Regions from separate parts of the Lentilactobacillus terminaliae genome, predicted to be linked through region 1. Evidence: riboswitches for the same ligand, from Rfam matches in the RefSeq annotation. Region 1 holds a riboswitch; the other holds the start of a gene.
What was found. Region 1 has a riboswitch for FMN ahead of O0236_RS05555 (ECF transporter S component). Riboswitches for the same ligand answer to the same signal wherever they lie in the genome.
Positions count from the first base shown of each region.

Region 2: it holds a riboswitch for FMN, as region 1 does, so the genes downstream of both, ribD (bifunctional diaminohydroxyphosphoribosylaminopyrimidine deaminase/5-amino-6-(5-phosphoribosylamino)uracil reductase RibD) here and O0236_RS05555 (ECF transporter S component) in region 1, are expected to answer to the same signal.

Region 1 covers NZ_CP168151.1:1,096,986-1,108,151, reverse strand. Annotated here, with positions in the region: gene scpB (SMC-Scp complex subunit ScpB) at 1-514, shown strand, start outside; gene O0236_RS05560 (pseudouridine synthase) at 532-1,254, shown strand; FMN riboswitch at 1,309-1,429, shown strand; gene O0236_RS05555 (ECF transporter S component) at 1,501-2,085, shown strand; gene O0236_RS05550 (helix-turn-helix domain-containing protein) at 2,342-3,388, shown strand; gene O0236_RS05545 (RecQ family ATP-dependent DNA helicase) at 3,378-4,829, shown strand; gene O0236_RS05540 (LysM peptidoglycan-binding domain-containing protein) at 4,890-5,618, shown strand; gene cmk ((d)CMP kinase) at 5,641-6,324, shown strand; gene rpsA (30S ribosomal protein S1) at 6,401-7,630, shown strand; gene der (ribosome biogenesis GTPase Der) at 7,708-9,015, shown strand; gene O0236_RS05520 (HU family DNA-binding protein) at 9,218-9,493, shown strand; gene O0236_RS05515 (tetratricopeptide repeat protein) at 9,557-10,819, shown strand; gene O0236_RS05510 (YitT family protein) at 10,886-11,166, opposite strand, start outside.
Region 2 covers NZ_CP168151.1:174,470-185,635, reverse strand. Annotated here, with positions in the region: gene O0236_RS00880 (sulfite exporter TauE/SafE family protein) at 1-538, opposite strand, end outside; gene O0236_RS00875 (Nramp family divalent metal transporter) at 650-2,044, opposite strand; gene O0236_RS00870 (TetR/AcrR family transcriptional regulator) at 2,258-2,902, shown strand; gene ribB (3,4-dihydroxy-2-butanone-4-phosphate synthase) at 3,000-3,599, opposite strand; gene ribH (6,7-dimethyl-8-ribityllumazine synthase) at 3,632-4,081, opposite strand; gene ribA (GTP cyclohydrolase II) at 4,082-4,687, opposite strand; gene O0236_RS00850 (riboflavin synthase) at 4,681-5,277, opposite strand; gene ribD (bifunctional diaminohydroxyphosphoribosylaminopyrimidine deaminase/5-amino-6-(5-phosphoribosylamino)uracil reductase RibD) at 5,280-6,326, opposite strand; FMN riboswitch at 6,453-6,589, opposite strand; gene O0236_RS00840 (aldo/keto reductase) at 6,886-7,860, shown strand; gene O0236_RS00835 (NAD(P)H-binding protein) at 7,947-8,585, shown strand; gene O0236_RS00830 (ammonium transporter) at 8,786-10,114, shown strand; gene O0236_RS00825 (metal ABC transporter solute-binding protein) at 10,169-11,083, opposite strand.

The DNA of each region.
Region 1 (11,166 bases):
TTCTCAAATAGCTCATAGTGTCTCTCTTTCAAAACCAGCTTGTCGGCAACTTCTATCCGAATTGGAAGATAGTTTACTAAAAGATGAAAATTCAGGATTAATGATCACTGTGAGTGATGAAGTCTATCGTTTGCAAACCAAGACTGATTTTGAAGAATTTGTGGCTGATTTTATCGTTGATGCCAAGCCTAGGGTTCTATCACAAGCCGCATTAGAAACTATCGCTATTATTATGTATAATGAACCAATCACTAGAATCGAAGTCGATGAAATACGGGGAGTAAACAGCTCCGCTATTATTCATCGATTATTGAACCAAGGATTGATCGAAGTGGCAGGGATAAAAAAAGAAGTTGGTAATCCTAAAACATACAGGACTACTAACTATTGTTTAGATTATTTTGGTCTAAAGTCTAAAGATGAACTGCCAGAATTACCGAAAGATGAAGTTTTGACTGAAGATACAAGTGACGCATTGATGACACGTTTTAATCGAGAAATTGATAGTAAGTAAAGGTAGGAAACTAATAAATGGAAAGATTACAAAAAGCAATTGCTCAAGCCGGTATTGCATCAAGAAGAAGAGCTGAGATGTACATTACAAATGGCGAAGTTAAGGTCAATGGAGTAGTAGTGAAAGAACTTGGTACTAAGGTATCGGCCAGTGATACTGTTGTGGTCAAGGGCATTGAAATTCAAAAAGAAGAACCAGTTTATTATTTGTTCTACAAACCTCGTGGTGTTATTACGACGGTTTCAGATGACAAAGGTAGAAAGACGGTTTTAGACTTCTTTGATGATGTCGAATATCGAATTTATCCCGTTGGTCGTCTTGATTATGATACTTCAGGAATATTATTGTTAACTAACGATGGTGATTTAGACAATAAGTTGACCCACCCTAAGTACGAAGTTGACAAGACTTATGTTGCTAAGGTTAAGGGAACTGTTACCATTCCAGAGCTTAAACAATTGCGTGATGGTGTCATGATTGATGGAAAGAAAACCGCTAAAGCATCTGCAAGCTTGGTTAAACCAGGAGATGATGGTAAGTCATCAATTGTTTCATTAACTATTCATGAAGGTAGAAATCATCAAGTTAAGAAAATGTTTGATGCCATTAGTCATCCGGTTCAAAAATTGAGTAGAACTGATTACGGATTTTTGAACTTAAATGGCCTTACTCCTGGTGAATATCGCCGTTTGAAGCCGCATGAAGTAGAACAATTGAAAAAACTTACAAATGATAAGTAACTTAAATTGACTTTAGCTGTGAATTTGATATATTTTAATTAATTAAATAATTTGGTTAGTCTTCAGGGCAGGGTTAAATTCCCGACCGGCGGTGATAGTCCGCGACCCACAGTAATGTGGTTGAACTGGTGTAATTCCAGTGCCGACAGTATAGTCTGGTATGCAGAAGATTGTATTAATACAATTGTCCTGGCACTCGTGTCGGGATTTTTTTGAAGATTGCCATTGTTAAGGGGAGTTTTTACAATGGAAAATAGTTCAAAGCACCAAATGATTGTTTCAAGGACGGTTCAGTTGTCGGTATTATCGGCAATGTCTTATGTTCTAATGTTTATTGCGGTTCCAATTATCCCGTTTGTTCCGTGGATGAAAATTGATTTAAGTGATATTCCAATTTTGATTGCTGCCGTTGTTTTTGGACCTGCTTCCGGAATTGTGGTTGCCGGTTTAAAGGCCGCTTTATATTGGGTAACAACCGGAGCGTCGGTTATTAATTTAATTGGTGTTGCAGCCGCTTTTGTGTCTTCTATCACTTTAATTATTGGTTATGAATTGGTTGCTAGCTTAACCCGTAATTCAAAAAAATGGGTTCAGAATCTTACTTTAGTAATCTCGATGGTGTTATCAATCACAGTTGTGATGACATTATTAAACTGGCTGTTCGTGTTACCAATGTATATGCAGTTGGTAGGATTAAAGTTATCAATGCCATTGAATGCGATTCTTTTATATGGCGTTGCGCCATTTAATATAATTAAAGGAATCACGGTATCAATTGTATTTTTGCTGCTCAAGGATTATTTGTTACCGGTATTCAAGCATAGTCGGTAAATAAAAATTAGTTACAAAATTAAGTCTCATTGAATTTTTGGCAAGGAAACACGTTTTAGGCGTGATGAATTGCCTTTTATTTTGCCCTCATGGAAATTACATGCAAATATTCTTCATGAACATGTATGAATGATGTTATCCTATTTTTAGTATGAATACGGTTGATAGTTAAGTTATTGAAGGAAGGCTAATCCTTATTAAATATTTAGCCGGAACTACTTTGTCTTTAATGGCAGGTAGTTAGTTTAGGAGAATCATGCAAACTGATATGCTAATTTTGTTGTTTTGTTCGTCATCTGAACCGCGGAGAATTAAGGCTGTTTTCAACGTCTTAATCGGTAAAAGAACGGTTTCTAACTTATTTTGGGGATTTAATTACGGACTATTAGATTATCTGGATTCTTTTCATGGATTGTCGCTAGATGATTTAAATAAAAGTATCAATGATTTAAAGCAACGGGGTTTAATTATTGAGCCTGAGAACAATTTCATCCAATTAACTGAACTTGGCGATCAAGCTCGAGACGACTTGTTACAGACGGTTGGCCAAGTCGATATTTTAAAGACAGCTGGTCAGTACGACGTGGAATTATTCAAGAAAAGAATTATATTAGCAACGCAGGTAGTTTCTGAATATAGTTATCAAAATAATCGTTATTATCCGCAATCCATTGACATGTTGAATGATAGTTTAGTCAAATTGTGGTTCATTAAAAACAAGGCCACCGATTTAATTGAACTTATGAGGGATGGTTGGATAAAAGTACTTTCCACTATGTCAAAAGAATTGGCGGATTTTTATGCTCAAACATTGATTGGTCATGAAAGATTCGGTCAGACACCTAAGCAGATTGCAAATAAAGTATCGATGAGTGAAAGTGAAGTAAGATTATGGCTTTATATGGGAGATTGTTTGGCTGTTAAGGGCTTTATTGATTTGAAAAATTCAAGTATGGATTTGCTGTTCCGAGGTGTTAAAAGAGACCGAATCTCTCACAGTGCGCTGGTAACGTGGGACATGTTTTCTAGATCCAACTCATCATTAATTGCCATTGCAGATAAGAGAAGGGTCAAAGTCACAACTATTCGAGAACATTTATTAGAATGCGCCATTTTGTTACCAGATCCACAGCCATTATTTGACCGTGTTTTGAATAAATCTTTAATCAATAAATTAGATGAATTCGCTCCAGATTCAATTCTTGAATGGAAGTTTGACAAGTCACTATCTCAGAAATTACAAATCGATTTTTTTGAGTTCAGAATGTATCAAATAATGAGGAGTCGTGAAAATGCCAGTTGATCTTTTAAAAACCTTAAATGAAGAATTTGGTTTTACCGATTTTCGTCCGGGTCAATTAGAGGTTTTAACCAAGTTGCAACAGGGCGACGATGTTTTTGCTATCCTTCCCACCGGTGGCGGAAAAACTTTGATCTATCAGTTATTTGGCAGAGTTAACTCTGGTACGGTGGTGGTTGTTTCACCGTTAATATCCTTAATGCAAGATCAGGTCCAACGGATGCAATATCTTGGTGAAAAAAGAGTGGTGGCATTAACATCTAATCTTTCTTTTTCTGAAAAACAAATCGTTTTAAATAATATTTCTCAATATAAATATATTTATATTTCGCCAGAAATGTTGTCCAATCAAAACGTTCTGGAGCATTTTAAGCAATTGGAGATTTCGTTGTTCGTGGTCGATGAAGCGCATTGTGTTTCAGAATGGGGACCAGATTTTCGGCCTGAGTATCAAGATTTAGGATGGATTAGGACACGACTTAATTCGCCACTGACCTTAATGATTACCGCGACAGCAACTGATAAAGTGCAACAAGATGTAATCAGCAAGCTTGGTTTTGAGAATGGCGAGGTTGATATCGAATCGCAACCGGTTAATAGACCGAATATATTTTTAGCCGCAAAAGTTGTGGCAGATGAAAAGGAAAAATTAGCTGTTGTAAAGCAATTTTTATCAACGATATCAGGTAAGGGAATCATTTATTTTTCCAGTCGGGTAAAGGCTGAAAAAATTGCTGAACAGCTTGCTGCTTCCGCTAATTTGAAGGTGTTAGCCTACCATGGTGGTATGACTAGTGAAGATCGTTATTCAGTCCAACAGCAATTCATGAATGACCAGATTGATGTGATATGTGCTACTAGTGCATTCGGTATGGGCATCGATAAGCAAGACATTCGATTCGTGATTCATTTTCATATCCCTGCCAATTTGCAAAGTTATATGCAAGAAATTGGTCGGTGTGGGCGAGACGGGGAAAAAGGAGTCGCTTTGGCATTGTTTAGTGATGATGACCGATTCATTCATTTAGGACTATTGGATAAAACTATTCCTACAAGCAATGAGATAGAATATGCTTATGCGCATCCGGATGTTGAATTTAACGATGAGTCATATCGAGTCATCAAGTATTATATTGGTCATCAAGTTCCACTTAATGAAGTTCAACAAATATTTGAAAAAAGAAAAATTCAACGCCAAGTCGAACTTGCTCAAATGATTGATTATATAATGAGTACAACGTGTCGAAGAGAGAAACTATTAACACCTTTTCAATCCACATATGAATCTGAGCCAGGCTTTTGTTGTGATATCGATGATGAATTTTGGATAGATGTTCAGACATTTATGGATGAACATTCAATTAATAGTCAAAAAGTATCAGCTGATGAACAGTCAGAAGATTGGCTTAGTGTTGTGAATCAACTATTTTTATCAAAAAATTAATTACAGCTTTTGCATATTTAATGCTAAAATTTAGTATAGATATCTAAAGGAGGAGAAAGTATGGCGCTTAAAAACGAAAAGCCATCTGAAGAAAAGGAACCTTGGAATCAAACCTTTTCTGAAGATCGTGATGAAGATGGCAATCTTTCAAGAGTGAAACTCCGGAAGGAAAACAGCAACCATAATGTAATTACGATTGTTGTCGTCGCATTAATAGTTATCATTTCATTGATTGCATTGACTTATGGAATGGTTAAACAAAATGCGATGGGCAGAGAAGATGGGACTAGTAATAATTCTTCTTCTGTGTCCATGGTTTCTCAATCTGATTCAAAAAAAAAATCAACTTCAGCTAAAGAATCCACTCCTCGTGTAGCCAAAAAATCGACTGCTCCAAAAGAATCATCAAATGCAAATGATAATCAGTCGATGACTAACAATGATTCTACTAGTGGATCATCTTCTCCAAGTAATAACCAATCTTCTAGACAGACAAACAATAATGTTGACAACACCGGTCAAACGTCTCAAAATAGTCAGTCGGGTTCAAGTACCGCATCTGCTACTAACTCAAATAATTCCCAAACAACTACTGATTCACAAAGTGGTTCAGGAACTAATTCAAGCAGTACAAGTGGATCTGGTGGCGACTACGCAACTGTTCAAGCAGGGCAGGGGGTATATCGTGTGGCCGTCAACAATGGCTTGACTGTTGACCAGTTGATGAAGATGAATGGTTTGAGTTCAAGCTCTCAATTACACCCCGGTCAAAAACTACGGGTAAAATAATTAAGGATTGGAAATTTAAAATATGCACAAGAATGGAATACAAGTCGCAATCGATGGTCCAGCATCTGCTGGTAAAAGTACTGTAGCTAAGTTAGTTGCTAAACAATTTGGTTATATTTATGTAGATACTGGAGCAATGTATCGGGCAATTACGTATAAAGTATTGAAAAGTGGTCTTTCACTTGATAACGAAACTGCTATTTCTGATATCGTAAGATCTTCAGAAATTAGTTTTGCACCAAGCGACAAAGGACAACTCGTATACATTGATGGTGAAGATATCACCGAAGCCATTCGTCAAGAAGACGTCACCAACTCCGTTTCTGCTGTTTCGGCAATTAGTACAGTTAGAGAAGAACTAAGTGCTGACCAACAACGAATCGCTATTAATGGCGGTGTTGTTATGGATGGTAGAGATATCGGTTCTACTGTTCTTCCAGATGCTGAAGTTAAGATCTTTTTGATTGCCAGTGTTGAAGAACGTGCTCAACGAAGATATAAAGAAAACATAGAAAAGGGAATCGATACGCCTCTAGATGAATTGCAATTAGAGATAGAGGCACGTGATTACAAAGATTCTCATAGAAAAATTTCGCCTTTAACTAAAGCGGATGATGCAGTGGAGATTGATACCACATCACTTTCCATTGAAGAAGTAGTTGAAAAGATTGCTTCTGTAATAAAAGATGAACTCAATTCTAACTAATTGATGATTAAACTAGCATTTATAACCAATATAAGATAAACTTAGGGTTAGAGTTGTTTCAAGGAGGAAATGTTTGATGAGTGAAAACGCCAATAACGAAAATAATGATTTATTAGATGCTTTAAATAGTGTGAGTGAAGTTAATGTTGGAGATGTTGTTACTGCTGAAGTTTTAGCAATTGACGACAACCAACAACTTATCGTCGGCATTGAAGGTGCCGGTGTTGAAGGAGTAGTTCCACAACGTGAACTAGCTTCTGATCAAGATGTTAAAGATATTAAAATTGGTGACAAATTACAATTAGTTGTCACTTCAAGAATCGGTAGTGACAAGGAAGGCGGAAGTTACCTTCTTTCATCACGTCGTCTACAAGCTCGTAAAGTTTGGGATGAGTTAGTAGAAAAATCAAATAACAAAGAAACTATCACCGCCAAAGTGACACAAGTTGTTAAGGGTGGTTTAGTTGTTGATACTGGTGTGCGTGGATTTATCCCAGCATCAATGATCTCAGATCATTTTGTCGACAACTTGAACGAATACAAGGATCAAGAATTAGAATTAGAAATTATTGAAATTGATCCTGCAACTAACCGTTTGATTCTTTCACATCGTGCAGTTCTTGAAGCTAAGAATGCTGCTAACCGTGAAAAATTAATGTCTACTCTTCATGAAGGCGACATCGTGGAAGGTAAAGTTGCTCGTTTAACTGACTTTGGTGCCTTTGTAGATCTTGGTGGTATTGATGGATTAGTTCATGTTTCTCAAATTGCATACGAAAGAGTTAACAAACCTTCTGATGTACTTAAAGTGGGTCAAGAAGTTAAAGTTAAGGTTCTTTCAGTTGATTTTGACAAGAACAGAATTTCTCTTTCAATTAAGCAAACATTGCCAGAACCATGGGATAACATTGAAGAAAAGGCATCTGCTGGTGAAGTACTTGATGGTACTGTTAAGCGTTTGACTGACTTTGGTGCTTTCGTTGAAGTATTCCCAGGTGTTGAAGGATTAGTTCATATTTCACAAATTGCTCATGAACACATTGCTACTCCAGGCGATGTTTTGAGCGAAGGTGAAAATGTTAAGGTTAAAGTTCTTGATGTAGATCCTGATAGAAAACGTTTGGCATTGTCAATTAAAGCTTTGACTGAAGCTCCTAAGAGTGAAGAAAATGATAACCGTTCAAACAACAGAAAGAACAATAGATCCGTTAGCGACAATTCAACAAGTAATGCTCCTGAAGAAGAATCAGGTTTCACTTTAGGTGATATTATCGGTAACGAACTTAACGATTCAGAAAACAAATAAACAAGTACGAGTAAAAAAGATTATCCTCGTTTTGCGGGATAATCTTTTTCTTTCGTAAGAGGAAAGGAGGAATTTTTATGAAAATGCCTACTGTTGCATTTGTTGGTCGTCCAAATGTTGGAAAATCAACAATATTTAACCGAATTGCGGGTGAAAGAATTTCAATCGTCGAAGATACTCCAGGAGTAACTCGTGATAGAATTTACGCCCATGGTGAATGGCTAACTACTAAATTCGCAATGATTGATACTGGTGGTATTCAGATTGATGATCAACCATTCTCAGCTCAGATTAGAAGTCAAGCTGAAATCGCCATTGAAGAAGCAGACGTCATTGTGTTTATTGTGGACGCTAAAGCCGGATTAACTGATGATGATGAACAGGTTGCTAGAATTCTTTATCAAAGTGATAAGCCGATTGTTCTAGCGGTCAATAAGGCTGACAATCCCGAAACTCGGGAAGATATCTACGACTTTTATGCTTTGGGGGTTGGCGATCCATTACCAATTTCTGGAGTCCACGGATTAGGAATTGGTGATTTACTTGATGAAATCGTTAAAAACTTCCCAGACTTGTCAGGAGAAGCTGATAACGGTGATATTCGCTTTAGTTTGATTGGCCGACCTAATGTTGGAAAGTCTTCTATCGTTAATGCATTGCTGGGTGAGGATCGAGTAATTGTTTCTGACATTGCTGGAACCACTCGTGACGCCATTGACACTCATTTTGAAGCTGATGGCACTGAATTCACTATGGTTGATACTGCCGGAATTCGTAAGCGTGGTAAGGTATATGAAAATACTGAACGTTATTCTGTCATGCGGGCAATGAGTGCAATTGACCAAAGTGATGTTGCTCTCTTCGTTATTAATGCTGAAGAAGGAATTCGTGAACAAGATAAACGAGTTGCTGGGTATGCTCATGAAGCTGGTAAGGCAATTGTCGTTGTTGTTAACAAATGGGATACATTGAAAAAGAATAATCATACACAGACTGACTTTGAAAAGATTATTCGAGATGAATTCCAATACATGGCATATGCTCCCATAATTTTCGTGTCAGCAAAAACTAAACAACGAATTGAACAATTACCAACATTGATCAAGCGAGTATATGACAACCATGAACGTCGTATTCAATCTTCAGCATTGAACGATGTCATTATGGATGCTATTGCTATTCATCCCACACCAACGGTTAATACTAAGCGTTTACGAATCTATTACGCAACTCAAGTTGCGGTTGGCCCACCAACATTTGTTATCTTCGTAAACGATCCTGAATTGATGCATTTCTCTTATTCTAGATTCTTAGAGAACCAAATTAGAGATCATTTTGATTTTACTGGAACACCAATTCACCTTATAAAACGCAGCCGGAAGTAATTTGTGAAATCGAAGGTATATTTATCAAAAAATCGTTATTTTATGATAATTTTGGCGTAAAACATTGCAATGACAGTATTCTTATGCTATCTTTGAACAAGAAATGATGTTGGAAACAGCGTTATTTTAGCAATTCTGATTCTTTGATGAATCAAGTTTGTGATGTTTTACATACCTATCTTCGAGGGAGGTGAATACACTTATGGCAAACAAAGCAGAATTAGTAAGCTCAGTTGCAACTGCAACTGGTTTAACTAAGAAAGACGCTACAGCAGCTGTAGATGCAGTATTTGATTCTATCCAAGCTAGCTTAGCAAAGGGAGACAAGGTTCAATTGATCGGTTTCGGTAACTTTGAAGTACGTGAACGTGCTGCCCGTAAAGGACGTAACCCTCAAACAGGTCAAGAAATCCAAATTCCAGCAAGCAAAGTACCAGCATTCAAACCTGGTAAAGCGCTTAAGGATGCTGTAAAATAGTGTTCATCTGGTAAGTCAGATCGGCAATTGTCGAACTGGCTTTTTTTATTTAAGGAGGTCATTATGAATTATTCACAAACTGCCCTTGATTTTTTAGAGAAGGGTCAATTAGATGATTTTGAAAAGAATTATAAACTAGCCTTAAAAAACGATACTGATGAATATTTATTTTCATTAGCAGAAGAACTGTATTCATATGGTTTTTCTGATCACTCAAAAGAAATTTATGAACAATTATTAAAAAAGTATCCTGATGATGATACTTTAAAAGTTAATTTGGCAGAATTGGCAATCGATGCCGACGATGATGATAAGGCTTTGGAGTATTTATCATTTGTTAGCCCAGACTCTGACGAATATGTAAGTTCTTTGATGGTTTCAGCTGATTTGTATCAAACCCAGGGACTTATTGAGAATAGCGAGCAAAAGTTGTTAGAAGCCCAATTATTAGCTCCTGAGGAGCCAGCAATATGGTTGGCTCTTGCCGAATTCTATTTTTCCACTCGCCAATTTCAAAAGGCAATCAAATATTACATTGATTTAATCAAGTCAGGTGTGACTGAGATGTCCGCAATAAACCTAGTTGAACGATTAGGTGTTGCCTACGCCCAGACAGGTAAGTTTGAACAAGCCGTTGGTTATCTTGAGCAAATCAAGACTATTAATATGAATTCCGACGTCAAATTTGAATTAGGATTCACATACTTTAATTTGAAAGAATATCAACAAGCAATTGACGTTTTCGAAGAGATTAGAGAAGATGAGCCTCAATACAGTTCTTTATATCCATACTTGGCTGATGCCTACGTCGAACAAAATCAAGTAGATAAGGCATTAATCACGGTTCAAGAAGGACTGGCAAATGACCAATATAATGAACAGCTATGGGTCAAAGCTAGTGAAATCGCCAAGCAGGCGGGTCAAATGGAACTAGTTGGGGAATACCTCACTAAGGCCCGTGAGACTGCACCGGATGATATTTCGATTTTGAGTCGTTTGTCAGACTGGTATGTGGATAACGGTAAAGACGATGAGAATATCGAATTGTTGAAGCCAGTGGCTGATCAAGAGATGTTTGATGCCCATTTGTCGTACAATCTGGCAATGTCATTGAGTCATAAAGGTGATATTAAAGGAGCCACAACTAATTTTCAAATTGCTGAACGTGAGTTAGATACTGATACTAAATTCTTGAAGGATGCTATTTTCTTCTATCGAGAAAACGGTGATCGTGATAAAGAAATTGAGTTATTGAAACAGTATCTTAAGGTAGACCCTGAAGACTTTGAAATGCAATCGATGTTAGATGAAGAGTTAGACTACTAGATTAAATACGAAAAAAGGTAATTAGATTTCTGTTTAGAAAATCTAATTACCTTTTTTGTCATGTTTTTAATTAAATAGATTGAATTTTTTGGGCCGTTTGTAAGTGAACCCTTCACCAATTGCCTCATGGACATTAATAATTGAAATAAATGCTTGTTTATCAATGCCTTCGACAATTTGCTTTAGGCCATGCAATTCGCTAGGAGAAACAACTGTATAAATAACTTGTTTCTCATCACGAGAATAGCCACCCTCGGCATTCAAGTAAGTTACGCCTCGAGATAGTTCCTCCATTAATGAAGCTGCGATTGCTTCGGAGTGGTTACTAATAATAATAATTCCTCGAG
Region 2 (11,166 bases), 920 kb from region 1:
AGACATTCTTTAAAGCGTTATATGTAGTGAATTCATACTTGCCACTTCTAGATAATAAGGCTAACAGCATAACTCCACCTGCAGCACCAAAGTATCCAGTATACGCACCGACCACGATAATCATGGCATCAAATCCAATTGAACGGATTCTGCTGACCCGTCTGACCTCTAAAGTCTTTGCAGATGGTGGAAATGCTAGTAATAATCCAGCAGTTAGAACGAAAAATGGTACCACCTTTTCAAACATGTCAGCCGGTTGTTCGAGCAATAAAACCGCACCGATTACACTACCTACCAGTGTTAGTGGTAATACTTTCCACAAATCACTCATGTGGTGCCTTAGTTCTCTTCTTGAAGAGATTGTGGCTCCCGCTCCAGCCAATACTAGCGAAACTGTGTTAGTCATATTAGCAAACACAGGTGGCACTCCCACGGCGAGTAAAGCCGGATAAGAAACTAGTGAAGCCATCCCCGTAGTTGCACTCATAATTCCCGCAACAATACCTGCTGGAAATAAAATCATTATCGCTTGTAACATATCAACACGAATAATTCATCATCCCATTTCGTTTAACTACTATATATTAAACCACATTTTAAACAACAAAAAACAGCAGGAACCCTATTAGAGTCCCTGCTGATTAATCGACTATTTAATTATTCCAACTGTTTGGCAAATCAAGTAAACATTCAAAGCAATTAGAACGACACTGGCTGTCCAAGCAGCCCACTTGACCCAAGTATGGTTAGCGAATCGACCCATCAACTTCTTATCACTAGTGAAGATGACCAGTGGGATAACCGCGAATGGCAATGCCACACTCAAGAATACTTGTGAAAATGTCAAGAGATCTTCAATCTTAGCTTCGTTTCCATGATAGTAAATAGCGAAAGCTAGAACTGGTGTTACTGAAATCAATCTAGTCAATAATCTTTGTGCCCACATTGGCATCTTCAGGTTAATGAAACCTTCCATGATGATTTGACCGGCTAATGTTCCAGTGATCGTTGAACTTTGTCCAGATGACAGTAATGCTACAGCGAACAACATACTTAGCATTGGACTAGCAATTGCACCAACGATTTGCGGATTGTTCAATGAGTTGAACAAGTCAACGAATCGACCAAGTGTACTGTTAGTACCGAAGAACAATGCTGCACCTAATACTAATAGTAAACTGTTAACGATGAAGGCAACGGTTAATTGAATATTTGAATCGATCGTTGTGAACTTGATTGCTTTTGCAAGAGCCTTTTCGTTATTTCTATCAACTTCGCGAGTTTGTGAAATTGATGATCCAAGGAACAAATCATGAGGCATAACTGTGGCACCGACAATTCCGAGTGTTAAGTAAAGCATGGACTTGTTAGTAATAATATCCTTAGTAGGAACGTATCCAGCAAACATTTGCTGCATATTTGGTTGTGCCAAAGCAACTTCGTAGAGGAAGACTGCTAAGATAACAACTACTAAAGTTGCCACAATAGCTTCAATCTTTCTGAATCCTAAACGCATCAATAATAACAAAATCAAAACATCAGCCGCTGTGATGATAATTCCGACAATTAACGGAATGTGGAACAGCAACTCGATTGCAATCGCTGATCCAATAATTTCAGCAACATCCGTTGCCACAATTGCAAGTTCTGTAATAACCCAGAGTGCGAAGCCACCCCATTTTGAAGTGTGTTCGCGAGTTAACTGAGCTAAATCTTTTCCGGTTACAATACCTAGTTTAGCTGCCATGGATTGTAGTAACATGGCGATCAAACTAGAAATCATTACCACTGATAGTAACTTGTACTTAAACTGTGCTCCACCAGCGATTGAAGTAATCCAATTACCTGGATCCATATACCCAACCGCGATTAGAACTCCGGGTCCGGTGTAAGCTGCTAATGTTCGCCAGAATCCAGCATTATCTGGAACCTTGATGCTTCCATTAACTTCATCCAAACTCTTTTGACTCTTCTTGCTCTCTACCTTTTCAACTACTGCTTTTGAGTCGTTTTCTGGTGACTCAGTCCAAACACTTTCTTTCATAGAAGAATGCCCTCTTTCCATTGGCTTGAAATTTGGGTAACTATCTTGAGGTTTCACTTTGAGTGAGCACTCAATTAATTTCCAAAGCTTATTATAGACCCTGCCGAAAAAGTGTCAACCATTAGTATGAAAATATTTGAAAATTTGACATTCCTCAGCTGGTCGATATAATCAAATCGTATGTCATCGACTAAATAATTGAGGAGTCAAACTGTGTATAAACCTGAGTTAGAACTATATTATCAAGCTGGTACATTAGATAACTTCACCGAAAAACAGCTAAAGATCTTAACGGCTGCGATCCAAATATTTTCTGAAAAAGGTTATGAAAATACTAGTACCAAAGAAATCGCTGAAGCTGCCGGCGTAGCTGAAGGAAATATCTTTGCCAAGTTTAAAAACAAACGGGGATTACTAAATGCTATCATCGAACCCGTTTTAAATCGTGTCTTTCCATCCACTATCGATTCATTCATCCAGGACAAACTTTCCCAAAATTATTCTAGTACCACAGAGTTCGTCCACGCCCTATTGATTGATCGAATGGACATGGTTAAAGACAATGATAAAGTATTTAAAATATTTTTTACCGAGCTTTTTTATGATCATCAAGTCAGACAAAACTTGATCAACATTTTCCCCAATATTTATTGGCAAAAATTAAACACATTGATTGATGAATTAAAGGCCGATCATATCTTAAATTCACTGCCTAATAGCGACATTATTCGGACTCTTTGGTCCATCATGGGTGGCTTGGTGCTAGGGTATCTGTTCTTCAATCAACCACTTGATGACAGAACTATCGATTCAGGTATGACTGCTTTAATAGAAGCAATCGAACCCAAAGTTTTTTAAACAATATTCAAATATCTAAATCCAATAAAAAACACCGTAAAATCATAAATTCCGATTTTTCGGTGTTTTTGCGAACTAGATTATTCAAACATTTGAATTAGTGATTAGCTAAATACTCACTGATTTTGGCGATAGAAATCAGATTAAAATTGTGTTGGTGCGCAAACTCCACCAAATCTCGCCCCTTTGCCATATGACCATCTGGTTTAATTATTTCACAAATATAAGCAACTGGACTTTTACTAGTTAATTTAGCCAAACTAACTCCAGCTTCGGTATGCCCTTGGCGTTCTTGCAGGCCAACAGTCACTGCTCTCAATGGAAAGGCATGCCCTGGGTGATAAAAGTCTGCAAATGTCGCCTGTGGGTCAGCCATCTTTTTGATAGTGGTTGCCCGATCAAAAGCAGATATTCCGGTGCTTGTACTTCTGGCGTCAGCACTAACCAAAAATGCTGTATTAAAAGCATCATTACTAGTGTTAGTCATCGCATTAAGTCCTTGCTGTGCTGCCCATTCCGGTGCCATTGGTACACACAACAATCCGCGAGCTAGTGTAATCATCGTATTAACTGTAGCGGGAGTCGCAAATTCAGCAATTCCCAACAGATCTCCTTCACCTTCTCGGTCAGGATCATCTGTGACGACTACCAATTTGCCCGCCTTTAAATCGGCTAATGCTTGCTCCATATTACTCATGCTCATCCTCCTTATTAAACCCATCTATATGATTAATTTAGTTGCAGTTCAACTTCCAGCAGTCGTAAAAGAGCATTAGCGCACTCACTACCCTTGTTACCAGCTTTTCCTCCTGCTCGATTCAAAGCCTGTTCCAAATTATCCGTAGTTAGAACGCCGAATAACACTGGAACTGGTGCAGTGGTAGCCAATTCGACTAACTGATGTGTCACTGCTTCACTGATAAATTGATAATGATCGGTTTGTCCCTTCACAACGGCACCTAAAGCGATAACTCCAGAATACTCATCCTTTTGAGAAACCAAATTGACAATTCTAGGGATTTCAAAAGCTCCGGGAACTTGGTAAACGACTATGTTGCCATCGTCAATTTCAGACTGGCTTAGGGTTTGTACTGCTCCGCTTAGCAATCGGTCGGTAACAATATTATTAAATTGGGAAACAACGATTGCGATTTTTTTCGATTCATTCATATTTTTCATTTAGTCGACCTCCGATAATAAATGATGAAGTTTGCGTTTTTTAGTTTGTAGATATTTTTGATCGAACTGGTTAGCAGGAATTTCAAGAGGAATTCGATGATCTATTGTGATTCCTTCTAAACTGAGTTGTTTAATTTTGTCTGGATTATTAGTTAGCAGATCAATATGACTAACACCTTGATCCTGCAGGATGTTTGCTGCAACCTCATAACTACGGCTATCTACTGGCAAATGTAATTGTTGATTAGCTTCCACAGTATCAAATCCTTGTTCTTGAAGGCGGTACGCCTTTAACTTATTAACCAGTCCAATGCCACGACCTTCTTGTCTTAAGTAAATAACTGCGCCACAACCAGCCGCCTCAATTTTTTGAAGAGCAGCGTGAAGTTGCGGACCACAATCACATCTTAATGAGCTTAAGACATCGCCAGTAAAGCACTCAGAATGAACTCTAACCATAGGTGCCTTAACACTCTTTAAATCTCCCTTATAAATCAAAAGTGTCGGTGGTTCCTGATCTACTGCATAGGCGATAACCTTGAAGTTTCCGTATTCAGTCGGTAAATCTGCTTGGGCGCGCGCCTGCAAAGAATTATTAGTCACCATACGTCCGCCTCCACTTGTGCCCGCTGAATATAACGAGCAAGAACATCGACTTCCAAATTATATTGATCATCCTGATGGACATTGAGGAGGCCAGTATTATCCGCGGTATAGGGAATCAAATTAACTGTAAAAGTCTTATCAGTTACCTGTGTCACAGTTAAACTGGTTCCGTCTAACGCAACTGACCCTTTATAGGCCACAAACGTTGCTAATGAATCGGGCAATTCAAAAGTAAGTTTTACAGAATTACCATCCTGGGTCTTCTTTACCAATTTAACTGTTTGATCAACATGACCTAACACAAAATGACCATCGAGTGGTTCTCTCAAAGTTAGAGCCGGTTCAATATTCACGACATCATTGACCCGTAAAAATTTCAATGTCGTCTTTCTATAAGTCTCCGGCATAACAGTCAACATCAGACTTTCGCTCGTTAAATCAGTCACTGTCAAACAAACGCCATTGATTGCTAAACTACTACCTTCTTGAATTTCGAAGCTTTCCGGACGGCGAATCGTTAACTTTAATGATTCATCAATAGTTGCCACGTCTAATACCCGACTTCTGCTCTGAATAATTCCAGTAAACATGATTAATTGCTCCTTTCAAAAACTAGTTTGACGTCATTCGCTAATGTTTCGACTGAAGCTAAACTAAGTTTCAGCGGCTCTTGCAGACCAATTCCGGTTAACACTGGCAAGGCTTGATTACCAAATAATAACGGCGTGACGTAGGTAACTATTCTGTTAAATTGTTTTTCTGCCACAAACTGATTGAGCACTTGGCTACCACCCTCAACCAGCAAAGATTGAATGCCAACATCCGCTAAATATTCTGAGATATTTGCTGCCGTCCAACCACTTTTTACGATAATTTTGACATTTTCAGGAACTGTTTTTTGAGGATCCTGGTTGGCCATTACCCATACTGGGCTTTCCTTCGTTGCCGTTTGAAATAGTTTATTACTAAACTTAATTTCGTCCACGTTATGAGTAACAACGATGCGAATTAGTGAAAAAATGGCGCCATTCCGAACTGTTAATTCAGGATCATCAATCTTTAAAGTATTCATTCCCACCAAAATTGCTTGAGTATTTTGACGCAGATCTTGGTTGTCATTAAAAGCCTCCTGGCCAGTTAGCCGAGACCGCTGGCCATTTGAAAAATTGATACGCCCATCCGCAGTCATCGCATATTTAAGCGTAATTAATGGCCGATGATTTCGAAAATAAAATCGATAAGCATCGTTCGCTGCTAAAGGTGTATTCAACACGATAACTTTCACATGGTGGGATTCTAAATACTCGATACCTTTACCCGATACCAGCGGATTCGGATCAACTTCGCCGATTACAACCGTTGTGATTCCAGTTTCGACGATCATTTTCGCGCAAGGAGGCGTTTTGCCAGTATGGGAACACGGTTCCAACGTCACGTACATTGTCGCTCCTTGTGCACTTTCTTCATCAGCTAAATGATTGATCGCATTGACTTCAGCATGTGGTCCACCAAATATCTCATGATGGCCTCTGGCTAGAATTTGATCATCTTTAACGATTACTGCCCCGACCTTGGGATTTTTCCAAGTTCGCGGGTGATCTTTAACGGCTTCTTTCAAAGCCATTTGCATGTAAAACATATGATTCAAGTCCATTCACCTCGTAAAAAAGGCCCTGCAAAAAATTGCAGGGCCAGGAATTTTATCAAGCTAAAAAAGACTTCAACCGAGCACAGCTAATCAGCTGTTGACGGTACGAAATATTAGCATTTTCTTCTCCCATCCAGACTGTACTGTCGGTCCCAGAATCACACTGGGTCAACCGCAAATATATGCGGGTCACGGACTTCAATTCGTAAATTGTCACCGTCGGTCGGGAATTTCACCCTGCCCCGAAGAAATCTATTCAGTTTTCGCAAACAAGCGTACTACAAAATAAAATTGATGACAACCCGAAAAATATTTTAATTTACCGCCATTTTTGATAACCATTACACAAGTAACGGAAACTATTTAAGCGTGGCATTCCTATATAATAGGGGATCAGCGACGTGATCCAGAAAGCATATCGTTGCAGTATTTGCAAACCAAAATTTTGAAGTTTTCACTTGCATGCTCAATTATTTGCCATTACTTTTAGAAGTATTCCGTAAACAAGTGTAAAATTTAGTTTAGTAATTATAAAAGGAGTTTATTAAATATGAAATTTCGTACATTAGGAAAAACCGGATTCAAAGTCAGTGAAGTTTCACTAGGTACTTGGCAACTTGGCGGCCAATGGGGCACACAATTTAACGAAAGTGACGCTACTGAAACATTAGCTGAAGCTTACGATAAAGGTGTTAACTTCTTTGATACTGCAGATATTTACCAAGATGGTGCCAGTGAGCATACAGTCGGTCAATTTTTAAAACAACATCCAGACGTTCACTACACAACTAAAATTGGTCGAAAAGATCCATTATCAGTTACTAGTTTTAATAAAGAACACCTTGAACAATATGTAAATGAATCATTAAGCAACCTTGGCGTTGACTCACTAGATATGGTTCTTCTTCATTGTCCACCAATGAGTGTTTACTACATGCCCGAAACATTCTTTGCCCTAGATGAGCTTAAAAAAGCAGGAAAAATTCAAAATTATGGTGTGAGTGTTGAACGAGTTGAAGAAGCTCTAAAGGCTTTAAGCTATGACATTTCGGCTGTCGAAATTATTTTCAACATGTTCCGCTTACGTCCACGCGATTTATTCTTTGATCAAGCTAAGAAGAATAACGTTGGCATTTTAGCCCGTGTTCCTTTGGCAAGTGGATTATTGACGGGTAAATATGATTTAGATACTAAATTTCCAGCAGACGATCACCGGACAACCAACCGAAATGGTGAATTGTTCGATAAAGGAGAAACATTCTCCGGAGTTGATTACAAAACTGGAGTTATGGCAGCTAACGAGCTTAAGCAACGCTTAGGAACAGATAATCTAGCAGCAACTGCCTTGAAATTTATCTTGATGCACGACGCCATCTCAACGGTTATTCCTGGTGCCAGCAAGCCAAGCCAAATCGAAAGAAATACAGTGGCTTCAGATCTTGATGAATTAACACCTGATCAAATGGCAGTTGTTCAAGATGTTTACAACAAATACATTAAAAATCCAGTAGAATATCTCTGGTAATCTACTTGGTCATTACTAATTTTTTGTTTTAATTTGATTCAGATAATCTTATACTATTAACATTGAAGTAGGGAGATGGAGAAGTCATGAAAGTTACTGTTATTGGAGCAACCGGGAGAGTTGGTTCATCAGTTGTTAGAGAACTGATCAACAAGCCCGACGTTGAAGTATTTGCCGGTGCTCGGCAAGTCGAAAAAATTCCAACTGGGGTCAACGTTACCCCATTCAAAATTGATCTTCACGTGTCACCAGAATTACTGACTGAAGAATTGCCAGATAGCGACACGATTATTTTCACTGCAGGTTCTGGGGGCAAAGACCTATTACAAGTCGATTTAAACGGAGCTGTTAAGGTAATGCGAGCAGCTGAACATAAAGGTATCAAGAGATTTATCATGTTGAGTTCACGAAATTCATTAAACTTAGATGCTTTTAGTGAACCAGATATCTCGCCTATCGCCGACTATTTGATTGCTAAGCACTATGCAGATAAGTGGTTGATGAATAATACCGATTTAGATTTCACTATCTTACAACCAACAGCTTTAACTGAAGAACCCGCAACCGGCAAGATCACTCTTGGTCAATACGCATCCGATTCAAATACCATCGATGATGTTGCGACAACTATCGTGGCCATTCTTAAAAATGATCGAACAATCCGGAAAGTAATCGCTATGAGTAATGGTGACACTCCGATTGAAGAAGCAGTATCCGAGCTATAAACATTTTAACCAATTTAATGTTACTTTTTATAACATAACGATAGACCTCACCAAAAATAAATTTGGTGAGGTCTTTTTTTGTGCCATGGGTTATTTTCAACTTCTACCCAAATATTCTCACATAACATCACTCAAATTAAACTTTACTTAGCAAATTTTAATGTTAGAATTCATAACATTAAGTAAAAGAGGGCGATTATATGAGCTTAGCAAACACATCATTTGTAATCATTGCTAGCATTCTAGTTCTATTCATGACTCCGGGTTTAGCATTTTTCTATGGGGGACTGGTGTCGAAAAGAAACGTTGTTAACACAATGTTGTCGGTCTTTATCATGACTGGTGTTGCCATTTTGCTCTGGATAATTCTTGGCTATTCCTTAGCATTTAGCGGTAATCATTGGGGAATCATTGGCAACCTACATAATTTTTTCATGCACAAATTCAATTCAACATCCCTCACAGCAACCAAAATTCCTGAAAGTATATTTTCACTCTTTCAAATGATGTTTGCCATTATCACTCCGGCCTTATTCGTTGGCGCGGTTGTTGGTCGGATTAGATTCAACTTTCTACTCGCATTCATAGTCTTTTGGTCCATCTTGGTATATTATCCAATGGCTCATATGATTTGGAGCCCTGCTGGCATACTTGCTAGGCTGGGAACTCTAGATTTTGCTGGTGGAACAGTCGTACACATCAATGCAGGCATTACCGCCTTTGTATTGTCAGCATTTTTAGGGAAAAGAATTCACTATGGTGATATTCCTCACACCCATTACAACTTACCATGGGTTCTGCTAGGAACATCGATTCTTTGGATCGGCTGGTATGGTTTTAACGCTGGCTCGGCACTTGCAGTTAACTCAGTTGCAGTTTCTGCAGTGATTACCACCACAGTCGCCACTGGAGCATCAATGATCACTTGGATGTGTTTAGATATGATTATTTCCGGTAAACCTACGCTAGTTGGTGTCTGTACAGGAACACTTTGTGGTTTGGTTGGCATAACGCCCGCTGCTGGATATGTGACTATCGTCGGCGCCTTCTTCATCGGTATTCTGGCTACCTGTGCAAGTTATTTCTTCGTTTCCCAATTAAAAGATCGCATTGGGATTGATGATGCATTAGATGCCTTTGGCTGTCACGGCATTAGCGGCATCGTCGGCAGTATTTCAACTGGTCTATTTGCTACTAAAACTATTAACCCAGTTGTGACTACTAATGGATTATTCTATGGCGGTGGCTGGCGATTGCTTGGAATTCAGCTGGCTGCCACAATTGCCACAATCGTATTCGTAACTATCGCTTGTTCCATCATTATCAAGGGTCTTTCAACGCTAATGCCAATGCGGGTCAACCGACAGGAAGAAGAGCTCGGACTTGATCAAGGTGAGCATGGCGAAGAAGTTGACTACACGATTGAAATGGCTCAAAGTATTGATAGCTACCAAAGCGACCTCAATTTATATAGCAAAGAATTTCGAGGGCAATTAGAGAAGTTAAATAATTCATCATTACATCATTAATTTAAAAACTAAGAAAAACGGTAACCTACCATTTGGTAAGTTGCCGTTTTTTGACTATTTATTTTCTTTTTTCAGAATTTTTTCTAATTGATTATACTGACTGATCATCCATGTCTGATAGTCTTTGCCAGCAGGAAGGGTTTCAGTGATCGACAATACTGGAACATCACTCTTCTTAGCCAAAGCCACCATATTATTGACTGTCTTAGAATCAGCTTGTTTGTTTAATACGAAAAAGGCGATACGGTGGTTCTTGATTCCCTTTTGCATTGCATCAATCGTGCTAGGCGACTGATCCACACCATTTTCAGTGTCGTCTTCAAACGTCTTATTTCCCACCTTAAATCCAGCAGATTCTAAAGCATAATCAAATACCGGTTCACTGACATATACTTGTTTAGTTTTGGATTTCTCTGCTAATTTGTTTAGGTTAGCAATTTTTTTATCGATCGGTTTTAACGATTCAATATATTTTTTAGCATTCTTAGTGAAATAATCCTTGTTCTTAGGTTGAAGTTTTCCAAAGCGTTTGGCCAACTCGTTAGCTAGCTTGGGCATTGTTTCAGGCTTGTACCAGACATGTGGATTATCACCGTTTTTCTTATTAAGTAAGTTTTCGCCAACTTGGATGTATTTCGCATTGGAATTATTTTTTACTAAATTATCCATCCAGTTATCATAGCCAATTCCATTGGCAATCACGACATTTGCCGTGGCCACAGCTTTCCCATCATTCGTGGTTGGAGTGTAATCATGGGGATCAACATCAGGTTTATTGATGATTTCGGTGACATTTCCCTTATTACCAGCAACAGCCTTAGCAACTTCACCATAAAAATCGGTGGTGGTAACAACGTTAATTTTACCTGTCTTCGGATTATTCCCACTTGTAGATGAACATCCGGCAATTAGTAACATTAATGAAAACAACGCTACGATTAGTGTAATTCCTCGGTTCTTTTTCAGCACAGTAATAATCTCCTTATGTAAATAGTAATGAATACTCTTTAACAGTATGCAGAATCCCCGCTAACTTGTCAATCTACTTCCAA